3 regions of the Janthinobacterium sp. BJB301 genome follow, and region 1 is predicted to be linked to each of the others. Evidence: predicted binding sites of a transcription regulator. Region 1 holds the regulator's gene; each other region holds the start of a gene.
The links. The regulator NrdR, encoded in region 1, represses ribonucleotide reductase genes. The targets are predictions, from matches to a motif close to CACNANATNTNGTG.
Positions count from the first base shown of each region.

Region 1 (4,815 bases):
GATGAGCGCGAGGAAAGAAAGATCTTGTGTAACGTTCATTGGCTGGCAGTCTGTTGGGTGAATTGTCCGGGAGTGGCGGGTAGGGCTCAGGCGGCGCGCATGCGGGCCGCGACTGCATCAGGCACGGCGCGCGGGCGCAGTGCCGAATCGACGCAGCCGATCTTGACGCGGGCCGTATTGAGCAGGCGGTCGCCGCACCAGGCTTGTTGCAGGAAAACGATGGAGGCGCGCCCCATTTTTTCTATGCTTAAGGTTAATCTTACCGTGTCATCGAGCCTGGCTGGCGCATGATAGTCGGCGTTGACGCTTTTGACAACGAACATTGCATCGTGCTGCTCCAGCAATGCCTGCTGGCCCACGTCGATGGCGCGCAGCCATTCGGTACGCGCGCGTTCGAAGAATTTCAGGTAATTTGCGTAATAGACGATGCCGCCGGCGTCGGTGTCTTCATAGTAGACACGTACGTTCCAGGTAAAGACTGAAGGCATGTTTATTGCGCCAGTAGTGAGATTGAGCAACATTTTACGCGATTTTTCTTCTTGTGACTGTGGGCGCTTGCTGGAAAGCCATGCAAAAGCTGCATATAAGTTGCACCGCAGCATTGTAAATCCGGCGTGTGCAATGGCAAGCTTCGTAACATACGCTTACATGCCATGGCCAGGTTTAAGTTCAGCTTAAAAGCCGCAGTCATGCCCCGGGGCAGCTTGTGGCCGCACCCTGGCTGGGGTGGCGCGCGGCGATTATAGCCGCACGGTTGCATTCCTTGCTCAATTTGGGCACTTAACTTACAATTTGGCTTCCATTACGTCTCACGTGACTGGCGAAAAGTCGGGCGATCTCCATGAATGGCGATCGGCAAACCGGCGAAAGGTGGGCATCCACCGGGAAACGTGAGATTTTTCATCAGCCGTTCGCCTGGGTAGCCACTATGGAAAAGCACGAAGAGGCTGCCTGTCCAATGTTGTTATTCACTTAACGCCGGCTCCCCTCATTCGATCCAACCTGCCAGTACAAGCACCCTCATACTTGGAGTTTTTACATGTTTGCAAAAGATCACAACCTCGCCAACGTCGATCCTGAATTGTTCGCCGTCATCCAAAAAGAGAATACGCGCCAGCACGACCACATCGAACTGATCGCGTCGGAGAACTACACGTCGCCAGCCGTAATGGAAGCGCAAGGCTCGCAGCTGACGAATAAATATGCCGAAGGCTACCCAGGCAAGCGCTACTACGGTGGCTGCGAATACGTCGATGTGGCCGAGCAACTGGCTATCGACCGCGTGAAACAGCTGTTCGGCGCCGAATGCGCGAACGTGCAGCCGAATTCCGGCTCGCAGGCGAACCAGGGCGTGTTCTTCGCCATGCTGAAACCAGGCGACCTGATCATGGGTATGTCGCTGGCCGAAGGCGGCCACCTGACCCACGGCATGCCGCTGAACATGTCCGGCAAATGGTTTGACGTCGTCTCCTACGGCTTGACGGCGGAAGAAGACATCGACTACGAGGCAATGGAGCGCCTGGCCCGCGAACGCAAGCCGAAACTGATCATCGCTGGCGCGTCGGCGTTCTCGAAAAAGATCGACTTCGAACGCTTCAGCAAGATCGCCAAGGAAGTTGGCGCGTATTTCATGGTCGACATGGCCCACTATGCCGGCCTGATCGCCGCCGGCCTGTACCCGAACCCGGTGCCGTTCGCCGACTTCGTCACCTCGACCACGCATAAATCCCTGCGCGGCCCGCGCGGCGGCATCATCCTGATGAAGGCCGAACACGAAAAAGCCATCAACTCGGCCATCTTCCCTGGCATCCAGGGCGGCCCGCTGATGCACGTGATCGCCGGCAAGGCCGTCGCCTTCAAGGAAGCGCTGAGCCCTGAATTCGTCGAATACCAGAAGCAAGTGATCAAGAACGCCGACGTGCTGGCGAAAACCCTGATCAAGCGCGGCCTGCGCATCGTGTCCGGCGGCACCGAATCGCACGTCATGCTGGTCGACCTGCGCGCCAAGAACCTGACGGGCAAGGAAGCCGAAGCCATCCTCGGTTCCGCGCACATCACCTGCAACAAGAACGGCATCCCGAACGACCCGCAAAAGCCATTCGTCACCTCGGGCATCCGCCTGGGCAGCCCGGCGATGACGACGCGCGGTTTCAAGGAAGCGCAAGCGGAAGAAGTGGGCAACCTGATCGCCGACGTGCTGGACAATCCGCATGACGCCGCCACCATCGAGCGCGTGAAAGCGGCCGTGAAAGTGCTGGCCGACGCGCACCCGGTATACGGAGCATAATTATTTGTCCAGAATGTGTCATACGGAGTAAGATTCTGTATGACACATTCCAGTCGTGCCCAAGGGCGCCCGGAGTGATTCGGGCGCCCTTTGTACAAGGGCGGCGATTTCCCGTAATTATTACTATAAAGTTGTAGCCAGCCCATGAAATGTCCATTTTGCCAGCACGGCGACACCCAGGTTCTCGATACGCGCGTATCGGAGGAAGGGGATGCCATTCGGCGCCGCCGCCGTTGCGGCAAATGCGACAAGCGTTTTACCACGTACGAGCGCATTGAACTTATCATGCCGGCCGTCGTCAAAAAGAATGGCAGCCGGACGGAGTTCGCTGCGGATAAGTTGCGCGGCAGTTTGATGCTGGCCTTGCGCAAGCGTCCCGTCGCGGCCGCCTCCGTGGATACGGCCATCGCGTCCATCCAGGAAAAACTGTTGACCAGCGGCTTGCGCGAAGTCGATTCCGGCTATATCGGCGAACTCGTCATGCAAGAATTGAAGCGCCTGGACAAGATCGCCTACATCCGCTTCGCCTCCGTCTACAAGAACTTCGAAGACCTGGCCGAGTTCCAGGATGCGATTGCCGAAGTGGGACAGGCACGCAAGCCCTGACGTTCACTTCGCCGACAACGGGGCTGCTCATGCGCCCCGTTTTCACCATGCCAGCGTTCGCCTGGCAAGCGGCCTGATCAATTCAACGCTGTTCTTCTCACCTTATCGCCTTCCTGTTTGCGCTAGCGCAGATCCGGTTTTTTGCGCGCGCCTATCTTGTAGCTGGGCCGCCTGTTCTTGCGACTCTTTCTGCGGAAGGGAGTAGCGCATGCGCAATGGCGGTCGCACTATGTTTCCTGCGGGTGGCAGCAGCCTCGTCGAGGTGCTCGTGTCGCTGCTGCTGTTGGCGCTGGGCCTGCTCGGTGCCAGCATCCTGCAACTGAACGCCCTGCGCGCGCGCCACGAGTCGGCGTTGTTGTCGGCGGGCGTGCAACTGGCCGCCGGCATAGCCGAGCGCATGCGCGCAAACAGCGTGCTCATGAATGGACCCGATGCGGGCAATCCCTACCTGAACGTGACGTACGCGGCGGCGGACGGCGCCGACGCTGGCGGCGGTGCGCCGGACTGCTTCGGTGCCGCCGCCTGCGGTGCGGCTGAACTGGCGCAATTCGATATCGCCGAATGGAAGCAACGGCTGCATGCGGCCTTGCCCGGCGCGCGTCTGCACATTTGCCGGGACCTCGCCGCGTGGGACGCCGCTGCCGAGGGTTTGCACTGGGCTTGCAGCGGCGGCAAGGGGGCGCCCATCGTCATCAAGCTGGGCTGGCGCGCCCGTCTGCCCGATGGCTCGTCCGCGGAGAATGCGGCAGGCGAGTCGCTGCCCAGGCTGGCATTCCAGCTGGGCGGAGGCGGGGCATGAACCGCGTGCCTGCCGCGTGGCGCCGGCATCGTGGCATGAGCCTGGTGGAATTGCTGGTGGCCCTGTCGCTCGGTGCGCTGTTGATGTTGGCGGCCAGTAGCGTGTTGCTGGCGGCCAGCGGCAGCTATGGCGACCAGTCCTCCAGCGCGCGGCTGGATGACAGCGGCCGCTATGCGCTCGATACCATCGCCCGCGCCGTGCGCCAGACGGCGTACGTGAACTGGGATAGCAGCGCCGCGCCCGTCGCCCATGCCGATGACGACAGCGCCAATGTGGCCGGACTCGACGCGCGCAGCCTGGGCAAGAACAGCGAAGGCATCAGCGGCGCGCTGCCCGGCGCCCTGCATGGCAGCGATGTGCTGGCCTTGCGCTATTACGGCGCTGGCAAGGAAGAGGGCGGCGACGGTTCCGTGCTCAATTGCGCGGGTTTTGGCGTGGGCGCCGCGCAAACGGAGGCGCAGCGGGGCTGGAGCATTTTCTATGTAGCGCAGGGTGCCGATGGCGAGGGGGAATTGCGCTGCAAATACCGTGGCGCGAACGGCTGGGGCGCGGACGCCATCATCCGCGGCGTCGACGGCTTCCAGGTGCTGTATGGCCTCGACACGGATACGCCGGCCGACGGCGTGGCGAACCGCTATGTCAACGCCAGCGCGCTCGACGCCTACGATGCGGCGCTGGTGCTGGTTGGCGCGGACGCGGCCGCGCGTCAGCGCGATTTTCACCGGCGCACGCACTGGAAGCGCGTGGCCAGCGTGCGCGTGGCGCTGCTATTGCATGGCGAGGCGGGCCAGGCGGACAAGATGGCGGAACTGGGGCCGGCGCAGTTCGATCTGTTCGGCAAGGCGTATGCCGAGGCGCACGGCGCCGGGGACACGGGCGTGCGCATCGCGCGCGCGTCCTTGCCCGCCGCAACGCGCTCCCGGCTGCGGCAACTGGCGCAGACGAGCATCATGCTGCGCAACGGGCCGGCCTAGGCGGGCGGCGCGATGGCTGGCGCGGGCGTCCGCTGTTGCGTACCTTGTCGTGCACTTCGTGGGCGCCGCGGCGGCGCCACCCTCGTGTATGTGCTGTGCCTGCTGGTGATTATCTTGTTGCTGGGCATATCGGCGGCGCAGATGGCCTT
Region 1 is NZ_PDZJ01000001.1:34,996-39,810, forward strand. It holds gene tolQ (protein TolQ) at 1-39, opposite strand, end outside; gene ybgC (tol-pal system-associated acyl-CoA thioesterase) at 87-488, opposite strand; ZMP/ZTP riboswitch at 804-928, shown strand; gene glyA (serine hydroxymethyltransferase) at 1,040-2,287, shown strand; gene nrdR (transcriptional regulator NrdR) at 2,432-2,893, shown strand; gene pilV (type IV pilus modification protein PilV) at 3,123-3,692, shown strand; gene CSQ91_RS00215 (PilW family protein) at 3,689-4,666, shown strand; gene CSQ91_RS00220 (pilus assembly PilX family protein) at 4,679-4,815, shown strand, end outside.

Region 2 (4,815 bases), 510 kb from region 1:
AGGGCGTGCCCTTTTCCATGCAGTGCACGGCGCCCATGTCGTTGGCCTCGACGCCGTAGCGGCCATTGCCCGTGATGCGGCGCAGGGTCGCCAGTTCGGCGCCCGCCTCGATCAGCGCCTGCGTCGACAGCACCACTTCCTTGCCGGCGGCGGCCAGCATGTCGGCGATATCGAGCCAGTCGGCCAGACGCACCTCATGCCGGCGCGAGCAGACGGTTTCGCCCAGATACACGATATCGACGGCGGTGCCGGCGATCTGCTGGTAAAACTCGAAGACGGTGGCGCGTGGCCAGTAGTACAGCAAGGGGCCCAGTGAAAGCTTCAGCATGTTCATCCTCTATTTCCAAGATCTGTGGTAAGCACCTAATGTGTGCTGCTGGCCTTCGGCCAGCTTGTCCATGGCCGCCATCCAGCCCGGCTTGACGGCGTAGCGCGCATTGCCTTCGCGGCAGGCGTCGATCGCCTCGCGCCACACGCGCGTCACCTGCGCCACGTAGGCGGGGCTGCGCTGGCGTCCTTCGATCTTCACGGCCCGCACGCCCATGGCGATCAGTTGCGGCAGCAGCGCCAGGGTATTCAGGCTGGCCGGCTCCTCGATGGCGTAATACTCTTCATCATTGACTTCGAAACGGCCCTTGCACAGGGTGGGATAGCTGGCGTTTTCGCCGGGCGCATAGCGGTCGATCAGCACGCCGTTCAGGCGCGATTCGAGGCCGTTCGGCGTTTCCAGCCAACGCACGGATTTCGCCGGCGAGCACACGCCATGGGTATTCGGCGCCTCGCCCGTCGCATACGACGACAGCGCGCAGCGCCCTTCGACCATCACGCACAGGGAGCCGAAGCCGAAGACCTCGATCTCGACTTCCGTCTTGGCGATCAGTTGCTCCACCTGCGCCATCGACAGCACGCGCGGCAGCACGGCGCGGGCGATGCCGAAGTGCTCATGGTAAAAATTGATGGCTTCGTAGTTGGTGGCCGAGCCCTGCACGGACAGGTGCAGGCGCAGCTGCGGGTGATGCTCACTTGCGTAGGCCATCAGGCCCGGATCGGCCACGATCATGGCGTCGATGCCGGCCTGCGCGGCGCGGTCGATGGCGCTGCGCCACACGGCCCAGTTGTGCGGCTGTGGATAGGTATTCAGCGCCAGCAGCACCTTGCGCCCATATTGGTGGGCGTAGCGCACGCCCTCGGCGATGGCCTTCTCGTCGAAATTGAGGCCGGCGAAATTGCGCGCATTGGTGGCGTCGCGAAAGCCTAGGTAAACGGTGTCGGCGCCATTGTCGACGGCCGCTTTCAAGGCGGGCAGGCTGCCGGCGGGGCAGACCAGTTCCAGCGGTCCGGCCACGCGGGTGGCGGTGGTTGATTCAAGCATCATGATATTCACAGTCCTGTATCGGCTCAGGGTGCAGACTATAGCCCCGCCCATGCTGCCCAGTCCTTGACGCAGGTGAAGGAATGCATGCATGGCTGGCGCGCGTTCAACTTGCTTGACCTGGCTGTAAAATGCCCCCCTTTTCTCCCTCTTCGATTGCCCGCCATGCCCCGCAAACCGCTGCTGATCTTCCTGCTCACCCTGTTCCTCACCGTGCTGCAAGTGCAGTGGGCCGCGCCGGCCGACGGCTACGATGACGCGACCCTGTCCGTGCTGTCGCCCGAGGTGCTGGGCGCGTATCCGGGCGTGCTGCTGCTGTTCCTGCAAGCCGTCTTCGCGCGCCGCGCCATGCCGGTGCCGCGCCAGATCGCCATCAGCACGGGCTTGCTGGCCGTCTACTGGCTGCTGGCGAACTACGTCACCTTCGATATCCGCGTCGCCAGCTGGAGCACCTTCTCGCCGCTGGAAATCTGGGCGCACGTGCTGCCCGCCTCCGCCATCAGCATCGCCGTCTGCGCCGCCGCGTACTTTGGCCTGAGCTACTTCATCCTGCGCCAGGGCCGCGCGAAAAAGTAAACGGGGGCGCTTTTTTCACCTGCATCAAGGATTCGTCACGCAACTGCACGCGCCCTTTGACGCCACTATATTTAGTGATTAATCTCCATAAAAACACCGCATGTTGTGTTTATTGGAGGTTTCATGACGACAAATGCAGTTTCCCCCACACGCGGCCAGGTCGATGTCGCCGCGTCCATCAATGAATACCTGGAGCGGCGCGACTGGCGTGTCAACGCCAACGCCAACCAGGGCTACTCGCTGGGCGGCCTGATACTCAACGTGTCGGGCAAGGTCATCGCCAACTACTGGCTGGACCAGGTGTATCCGCCGGAAGTGGGCGCGGCGCACCGCGAAGCGGCGCTGCACATCCACGACCTCGACATGCTGGCCGGCTATTGCGCCGGCTGGTCGCTGCGCACCCTGCTGCACGAAGGCTTGAATGGCGTGCCGGGCAAGATCGAATCCGGTCCGCCCAAGCACATGTCGAGCGCCATCGGCCAGATCGTCAATTTTCTCGGCACCCTGCAAAACGAGTGGGCCGGCGCGCAGGCGTTCAGCTCCTTCGACACCTATATGGCGCCCTACATCCGCAAGGACAGCCTGCGCTACGAAGACGTGCGCCAGTACATGCAGGAACTGATCTTCAACCTCAACGTGCCATCGCGCTGGGGCACGCAGACGCCGTTCACCAACCTCACCTTCGACTGGGTCTGCCCGGACGACTTGCGCGAGCAGATTCCCGTCATCGCCGGCCAGGAAATGGACTTCAGCTATGGCGAGCTGCAGGTGGAGATGGACATGATCAACCGCGCCTACATCGAGATCATGATGGCGGGCGATGCCAAGGGCAGAGTCTTCACCTTCCCCATCCCCACCTATAACATCACCGAGGATTTCGACTGGCATAGCGAAAACGCCGAACGCCTGTTCGAGATGACGGCCCGCTACGGCCTGCCCTATTTCCAGAACTTCATCAATTCGGAACTCAAGCCGAACATGATCCGCTCCATGTGCTGCCGCTTGCAGCTGGACTTGCGCGAACTGCTGAAACGGGGCAACGGCCTGTTCGGTTCCGCCGAGCAGACGGGTTCCCTGGGCGTGGTGACGATCAACTGCGCGCGCCTGGGCCACCGATGGCGCGGCGACGAGCCAGCCCTGATGGCGGACCTGGACCGCCTGCTGGAACTGGGCAAGACCAGCCTGGAAATCAAGCGCCGCACCATCGAAGAACTGATGCAGCAAGGCCTGTTCCCGTACACGAAGCGCTACCTTGGCACCCTGCGCAACCACTTTTCCACCCTGGGCGTGAACGGCATCAACGAGATGATCCGCAATTTCAGCGGCGACGCCTGGGACATCACGACGCCAGAAGGCCACGCGCTGGCCGTGCGCCTGCTCGACCACGTACGCGCCCGCATGGTGGCCTTCCAGGAAGAGACGGGCCATATGTACAACCTGGAAGCGACGCCGGCCGAAGGCACGACCTACCGCTTCGCCCGCGAAGACCGCAAGCGCTTCCCCGCCATCCTGCAGGCGGGCACGGTCGACAACCCGTACTACACGAATTCGTCGCAGCTGCCCGTCGGCCATACGGACGACCCGTTCGAGGCGCTGGAATTGCAGGACGCGCTGCAGCGCAAGTACACGGGCGGCACGGTGCTGCACCTGTACATGACGGAAGCGCTATCGGACGCGAATGCCTGCCGCGAGCTGGTGAAACGCGCCCTGAGCCGCTTCTCGCTGCCCTATATCACGGTCACGCCCACGTTTTCCATCTGCCCGCGCCACGGCTACCTGGCCGGCAAACATGAATTCTGTCCCACCTGCGACGCGGAACTGATCGCGCGCAAGCAGTCCGATCTCGCTCACCCACTCAAGGAAACGCCATGAACGCACGTCCCGACTTCACTCCCGCCATCACCCTGCTCGACACCGAACGCCAGCGCTGCGAAATCTGGACCCGCGTGATGGGCTATCACCGGCCCGTCGCCTCGTTCAACATCGGCAAGCAGGGCGAATTCCACGAGCGCCAGTACTTTACGGAAGCGAGCGCGCGGGTTGGCCTGCCCGCCTGCCATGGCGGCTGATTTGAAAGTGGGCGGCCTGACGCCCTTTTCCGCCACCGACTACCCTGGCAAGCTGGCGGCCGTGGTGTTCGTGCAGGGCTGCCCCTGGCGTTGCGGCTATTGCCACAATCCTCACCTGCAGGCGCGCACGCCGGAAGGCGCCATGCCCTGGCACGACGTGTTGACCTGGCTGCGCCGCCGCGCAGGCCTGGTCGACGCCGTCGTCTTCAGCGGCGGCGAAGCGTGCATGGACCCGGCGCTGGGGCGGGCCATGCAGGACGTCAGGGAACTGGGATTCGGCATCGGCCTGCACACGGCCTGCATCTATCCGCAGCGCCTGCAGGAAGTGCTGCCCCTGGTCGACTGGGTCGGCTTCGACATCAAGGCGCCGTTTGCCGACTATCGTCATGTGACCCGCGTGGCCGGCAGCGGCGACCCGGCGCGCGCCTGCCTGGACGCCATCCTCGCCAGCGGCGTCGCCTACGAATGCCGCACCACCACCCACCCGGATCTGCTGCCGGACGAGCAGTTGCTGTCCCTGGCCACCACCCTGGCCGCGAAAGGCGTCGACAACTACGTGCTGCAGCAATTCCGCGCCGAAGGCTGCGCGGACGCGGCGCTGTCCGGCCGCCCCCTGCACGGCTATCCGGCGGCGCATACCTTGGCGCAAATCGGCGCCATGTTTCCGCGATTTACATTCCGTAATCATGGCGGTTGATCCTGCCGCCACATAATTGCTGAAAGCTCTACAAAATTCCCCGTTCTGCAACGCTGAAATGTCTTGCGTGCTGTAATGTATCAACTGTGCCGCGCGCCATG
Region 2 is NZ_PDZJ01000001.1:544,134-548,948, reverse strand. It holds gene ubiV (ubiquinone anaerobic biosynthesis protein UbiV) at 1-328, opposite strand, end outside; gene ubiU (ubiquinone anaerobic biosynthesis protein UbiU) at 338-1,375, opposite strand; gene CSQ91_RS02465 (hypothetical protein) at 1,538-1,948, shown strand; gene CSQ91_RS02460 (ribonucleoside triphosphate reductase) at 2,072-3,820, shown strand; gene nrdD (anaerobic ribonucleoside-triphosphate reductase) at 3,817-4,017, shown strand; gene CSQ91_RS02450 (anaerobic ribonucleoside-triphosphate reductase activating protein) at 4,007-4,714, shown strand.
Region 2: CSQ91_RS02460 (ribonucleoside triphosphate reductase) is a predicted target of NrdR. The motif match lies at 2,012-2,025, and genes of this name have one in related genera.

Region 3 (4,815 bases), on a different contig from region 1:
TCGCGCAGGTCTTGCGGGATGCGGTCGATCTTCACCAGCGAGCCGTCGAAGTACTTCAGGTCCGAGATCATGACTTCATCCCACAGGTCGCGCGCCTTCAGGTCGCGCACCAGGTAGCCGTTGATTTCGGTGAATTCGCCCGACAGGTTCGATTTTACGTACAGGTTCTGGAACGTCGGCTCGATACAGGCCGAGACGCCGATGATGTTCGAAATCGTCGCCGTCGGGGCGATCGCCACGCAGTTCGAGTTGCGCATGCCGAACTTGGCGATGCGTTCGCGCACCGGGGTCCAGTCCATGGCCGACGAGGAATCGACTTCCAGGTAGCCGCCGCGCTCTTCGGCCAGCAGTTTGACCGAGTCTTGCGGCAGGATGCCACGGTCCCACAGCGAACCTGCATACGATTCATAGCGGCCGCGCTCTTCGGCCAGTTCCGTCGACGCCAGGTAGGCGTAGTAGCAAACGGCTTCCATCGAGGTGTCGGCAAACGACACGGCGGCGTCCGAGGCGAACGGGATGCGCATCATGTGCAGGCAGTCCTGGAAGCCCATCACGCCCATGCCGACCGGACGGTGGCGCATGTTCGAATTGCGCGCCTTGTCAACGGCGTAGTAATTGATGTCGATGACGTTGTCGAGCATGCGCATGGCGGTACGGATGGTCTTGGCCAGCTTGACGTGATCGAGCTTGCCTTCCTTCATGTGCGCCGGCATGTTCACGGAACCGAGGTTGCAGACGGCGATTTCATCGCTGCTGGTGTTCAGGGTGATTTCCGTGCACAGGTTCGAGCTGTGGACGACGCCGACGTGCGACTGCGGGCTGCGGATGTTGCAAGGGTCCTTGAACGTGATCCATGGGTGGCCCGTTTCAAACAGCATCGACAGCATCTTGCGCCACAGGTCCAGCGCGGCGATCTTCTTGAAGACGCGGATTTCGCCGGCGGCGGCCTTGGCTTCATAGCCCACGTAAGCCTGTTCAAAAGCCTTGCCGACCTTGTCGTGCAGGTCTGGCGTGTCCGACGGCGAGAACAGGGTCCATTCGCCTTTTTCCATGACGCGCTTCATGAACATGTCGGGAATCCAGTTCGCCGTGTTCATGTCGTGCGTGCGGCGGCGGTCGTCGCCCGTGTTCTTGCGCAGGTCAAGGAATTCCTCGATATCCATGTGCCAGGTTTCCAGGTAGGCGCAAACGGCGCCCTTGCGCTTGCCGCCCTGGTTGACTGCCACGGCCGTGTCATTCACCACTTTCAGGAACGGCACCACGCCTTGCGACTTGCCGTTGGTGCCCTTGATGTGGGCGCCCAGGGCGCGCACTGGCGTCCAGTCGTTACCCAGGCCGCCGGCAAACTTGGCCAGCAGCGCGTTGTCCTTGATGGCGTCGTAGATGCCTTCCAGGTCATCCGAGACGGTGCTCAGGTAGCACGACGACAGCTGCGAGCGCAGGGTGCCCGAGTTGAACAGGGTCGGCGTCGAGCTCATGAAGTCGAACGAGGACAGCAGGCTGTAGAACTCGATGGCGCGCGCTTCGCGGTCCGCCTCGTTCAGCGCCAGGCCCATGGCCACGCGCATGTAGAACGCTTGCGGCATTTCGATGCGCACGTCCTGGATGTGCAGGAAGTAGCGGTCATACAGGGTTTGCAGGCCGATGTAGCCGAATTGCAAGTCGCGGTCGGCCACGATGGCTTTGGCCAGGCGTTCCAGGTCGAAGCTGGCGAGTACCGGGTTCAGCAGCTCGGCGGCGATGCCCTTGGCGATGTATTGCGGGAAATACGTCAGGTATTCGGCGGCAGCGGCCGCTTGCGGCACTTCCTTGCCGAACACTTCCTTGCGCACCGTGTGCAGCAGGATGCGGGCCGTGACCTGGCTGTAGGCCGGGTCTTTTTCCATCAGCGCGCGCGCCGCCAGAATGGCCGACTTGTGCAGCTCTTCGACGGGCACGCCGTCGTACAGGTTTTTCACTGTTTCAGCCAGGATGGCGTCGGCATCGACGTGCTTTTCCAGGCCGGCGCAGGCGGCGTTGATCAGGTCGCGCACTTCCTGCATGTCCAGCAGGCGGCGCACGCCGTTGTCGGTGACGTTCAGCTGGGGCGCGGTGACTTGCGCGGAGGCGCCTTGCGCTTCCTTCTGCAGGCGGCGCTCTTCCATGTGCTTGGCGCGGTACAGCACGTAGGCACGCGCCACGTCGTGTTCGCCCGAACGCATCAGCGACAGTTCCACCTGGTCTTGCACGTCTTCGATATGGAAGGTGCCGCCGCCCGGATGGCGGCGCACCAGCGCGGCGACGACGCCGTCGGTCAGTTGTTCCACCAGTTCGCGGATGCGTGCCGAGGCTGCGCCCTGGCCGCCGTTAACGGCCAAAAACGCCTTGGTCATGGCGATGGCGATCTTCGAAGGCTCAAATGCCACCACCGCGCCGTTGCGGCGGATGATGCGATAGTCGCCCAATGCCGCGCCCGTGCTCGCCACACTGTTGGCCGCGCCTGGCGCTGGCGATACTGGCGTTGGATGGATGGAAATATCTTGTGGTGATTGCATTGAAGCTCCCGTTGTCAGCTAAAGTCAGCCTGCAGTTTTGCTGCCGCGTGTGTTGTTGAATAGAACGCCCGATGGTCAGGGTTTCTTCAGGTATTTGTTGCTAAATAGTAAATTCATAGTGCATAAAACAGGTCAGTATCCATCTCGCCACACCGCACTGCCCGGCTGGCGCGAAACACGATCAAGGGTGATAAACCGCCAGTTCCAGTGCTTTATCAGCAATCCGGATAGCTTTGACAATAATTCTGAAAACGTCTGTGATGGCACTAGATATAGTCTTTACATCCAACTTCTGCACTAATTGTAGTACCCATCGAAGGGTGATGCAATAGTTTTCCGGCATCCGCCAGCGTAATTTTTTGTCTTTTCTTATACGATTTCGGTTGACTTTTCAGGGCATGGATGGAAAGCCCAATCCCCGCGAAGTAAGCGCTAACGCAGGCTGCCCGCGCAAGGTTTCCAGCCAGCATACTTGGTAAAAATGCCAGTCAAAAAACGGTCCCGGATCCGTCTTCCTTCCCGGCGCGATATGCTCGTGGCCGCGCACCTGGGACAGCCCGTAGCGCGCCGCCAGCGCCACCGTCAGCGCCGCCAGGACATGGTATTGCCGCCGCTGAAAGGGCACATCGTCCGCGCCTTCCATTTCGATACCGATGGAATAGCCATTGCACTGCGGACGTCCCTCGAAGGTGGACGCGCCGGCATGCCAGGCACGTTTATCAGCAGAAACATATTGCAGCAACGCACCATCGCGCCGCACAAAAAAGTGCGCCGAGACTTGCAAGCCACGCAGGTCGGCGAAAGAAGGATCGGCATTATAATCTACCCGGCCCGTAAACAAGTCCGACACATGCGGTCCGCCAAAGTGGCCGCCCGGCAAGCTGATGTTATGGATCACCAGCAAATCGACTTGCGCGCCGTCCGGTCGCGCATCGTAGTATTGGGAGTCATAGCGCAGCGCGCCATCGCACCAGCCGTCTTCATCTATCGTCCATGCGCTCATCAAGTAGGGCTTCCTGTATCGTCAATTTCTGCATGCGGTAACGCAACTGGCGCACGCTCAGGCCCAGTTGGCGTGCCGCCCGCGCGCGGTGGTAGCGCGCCTGCACCAGCGCCAGCATGATCATGTCGCGCTCGGCCTGGCGCAAATACATGTCCAGCGGCAAGACGGGGGGCACGCCATACGCCGCCATGCCGGGCAGGCACAGTTGCCGCTCCGGCAAGGCCGGCGGCGCCCGCGACGGCATGCTGCCCACCGCCGGCGGCAAGGCCAGCCCCTCGAGCGCGATCACGCCGCCGTCGGCAAAGGCCAGCGCCCGCTCCAGCACGTTTTCCAGTTCGCGCACATTGCCGGGAAACGCATACGCGGCAAGGGCCGCCAGCACGGGCGGCGCCAGGCTCACTGCCCGGCGCGGCGACAGGCGCGCGAGGATCACCTCACATAATACCTGCAGATCGCCGCGCCGTTCGCGCAGCGGCGGCAGTGCCAGCTCGATCACATTCAGGCGGTAAAACAGGTCCTGGCGAAACGTCCCGGCCGCCACGCCGCGCCCCAGGCCATGCTGGCTGGCGCACAGGATGCGCACGTCGACTGCCTCGTCAGTACTGCCGCCCAGCTTGCGCACGCGGCGCTCCTGCAGCACGCGCAACAGTTTCACCTGCATGGCCAGCGGCAGGTCGTCGACTTCGTCGAGCAGCAGGCTGCCACCGTGGGCTGCCTGGAACAAGCCTTGGCGTTCGTGCAGCGCGCCCGTATAGGCGCCCGGGCGGCAGCCGAAGAATTCCGCTTCCATCAGCGCTTCGGGAATGGCGCCACAGTTGACGGCGATAAACGGGAAGCTGGCGCGCGCGCCCTGCGCATGGATGGCGCGCGCCGCCAGTTCCTTGCCCGTGCCCGATTCGCCGCGGATGGCCACCGGCGCGCCACAGTGGGCGATGCGGCCGATCTGCGCGCGCAGCGCCTGCATGGGCAGCGAGTTGCCGCTCAGTTGCGGCGCCGGCGGCATGCCGGCGGCGGTGACGGTCTGCGGGCTGGGACGGGACATGGGAGCGCGCCTTTCTGCAATGGCGGCGACGAACCGCCTGCTGCAGATGCTACGCCGGACGGGTGCCGGAGGCCGTTACGATACGGATGAGCAACGCGCGCCGGCACGCCCTTACAAGGTGGCGTGCGCGTGGCTGCAGTAATCGTGGCCCTTGGCCTGCACGTTTTCGGAGGCCGGGTAGTACACGCCGCAATGGGCGCAGCACAGCATCAGTTCGGCATCAGGCAATTCCTGCG
Region 3 is NZ_PDZJ01000002.1:826,109-830,923, forward strand. It holds gene CSQ91_RS17055 (ribonucleoside-diphosphate reductase subunit alpha) at 1-2,534, opposite strand, end outside; gene ampD (1,6-anhydro-N-acetylmuramyl-L-alanine amidase AmpD) at 2,926-3,537, opposite strand; gene CSQ91_RS17065 (sigma 54-interacting transcriptional regulator) at 3,515-4,579, opposite strand; gene CSQ91_RS17070 (PP0621 family protein) at 4,691-4,815, opposite strand, start outside.
Region 3: CSQ91_RS17055 (ribonucleoside-diphosphate reductase subunit alpha) is a predicted target of NrdR. The motif match lies at 2,799-2,812, and genes of this name have one in related genera.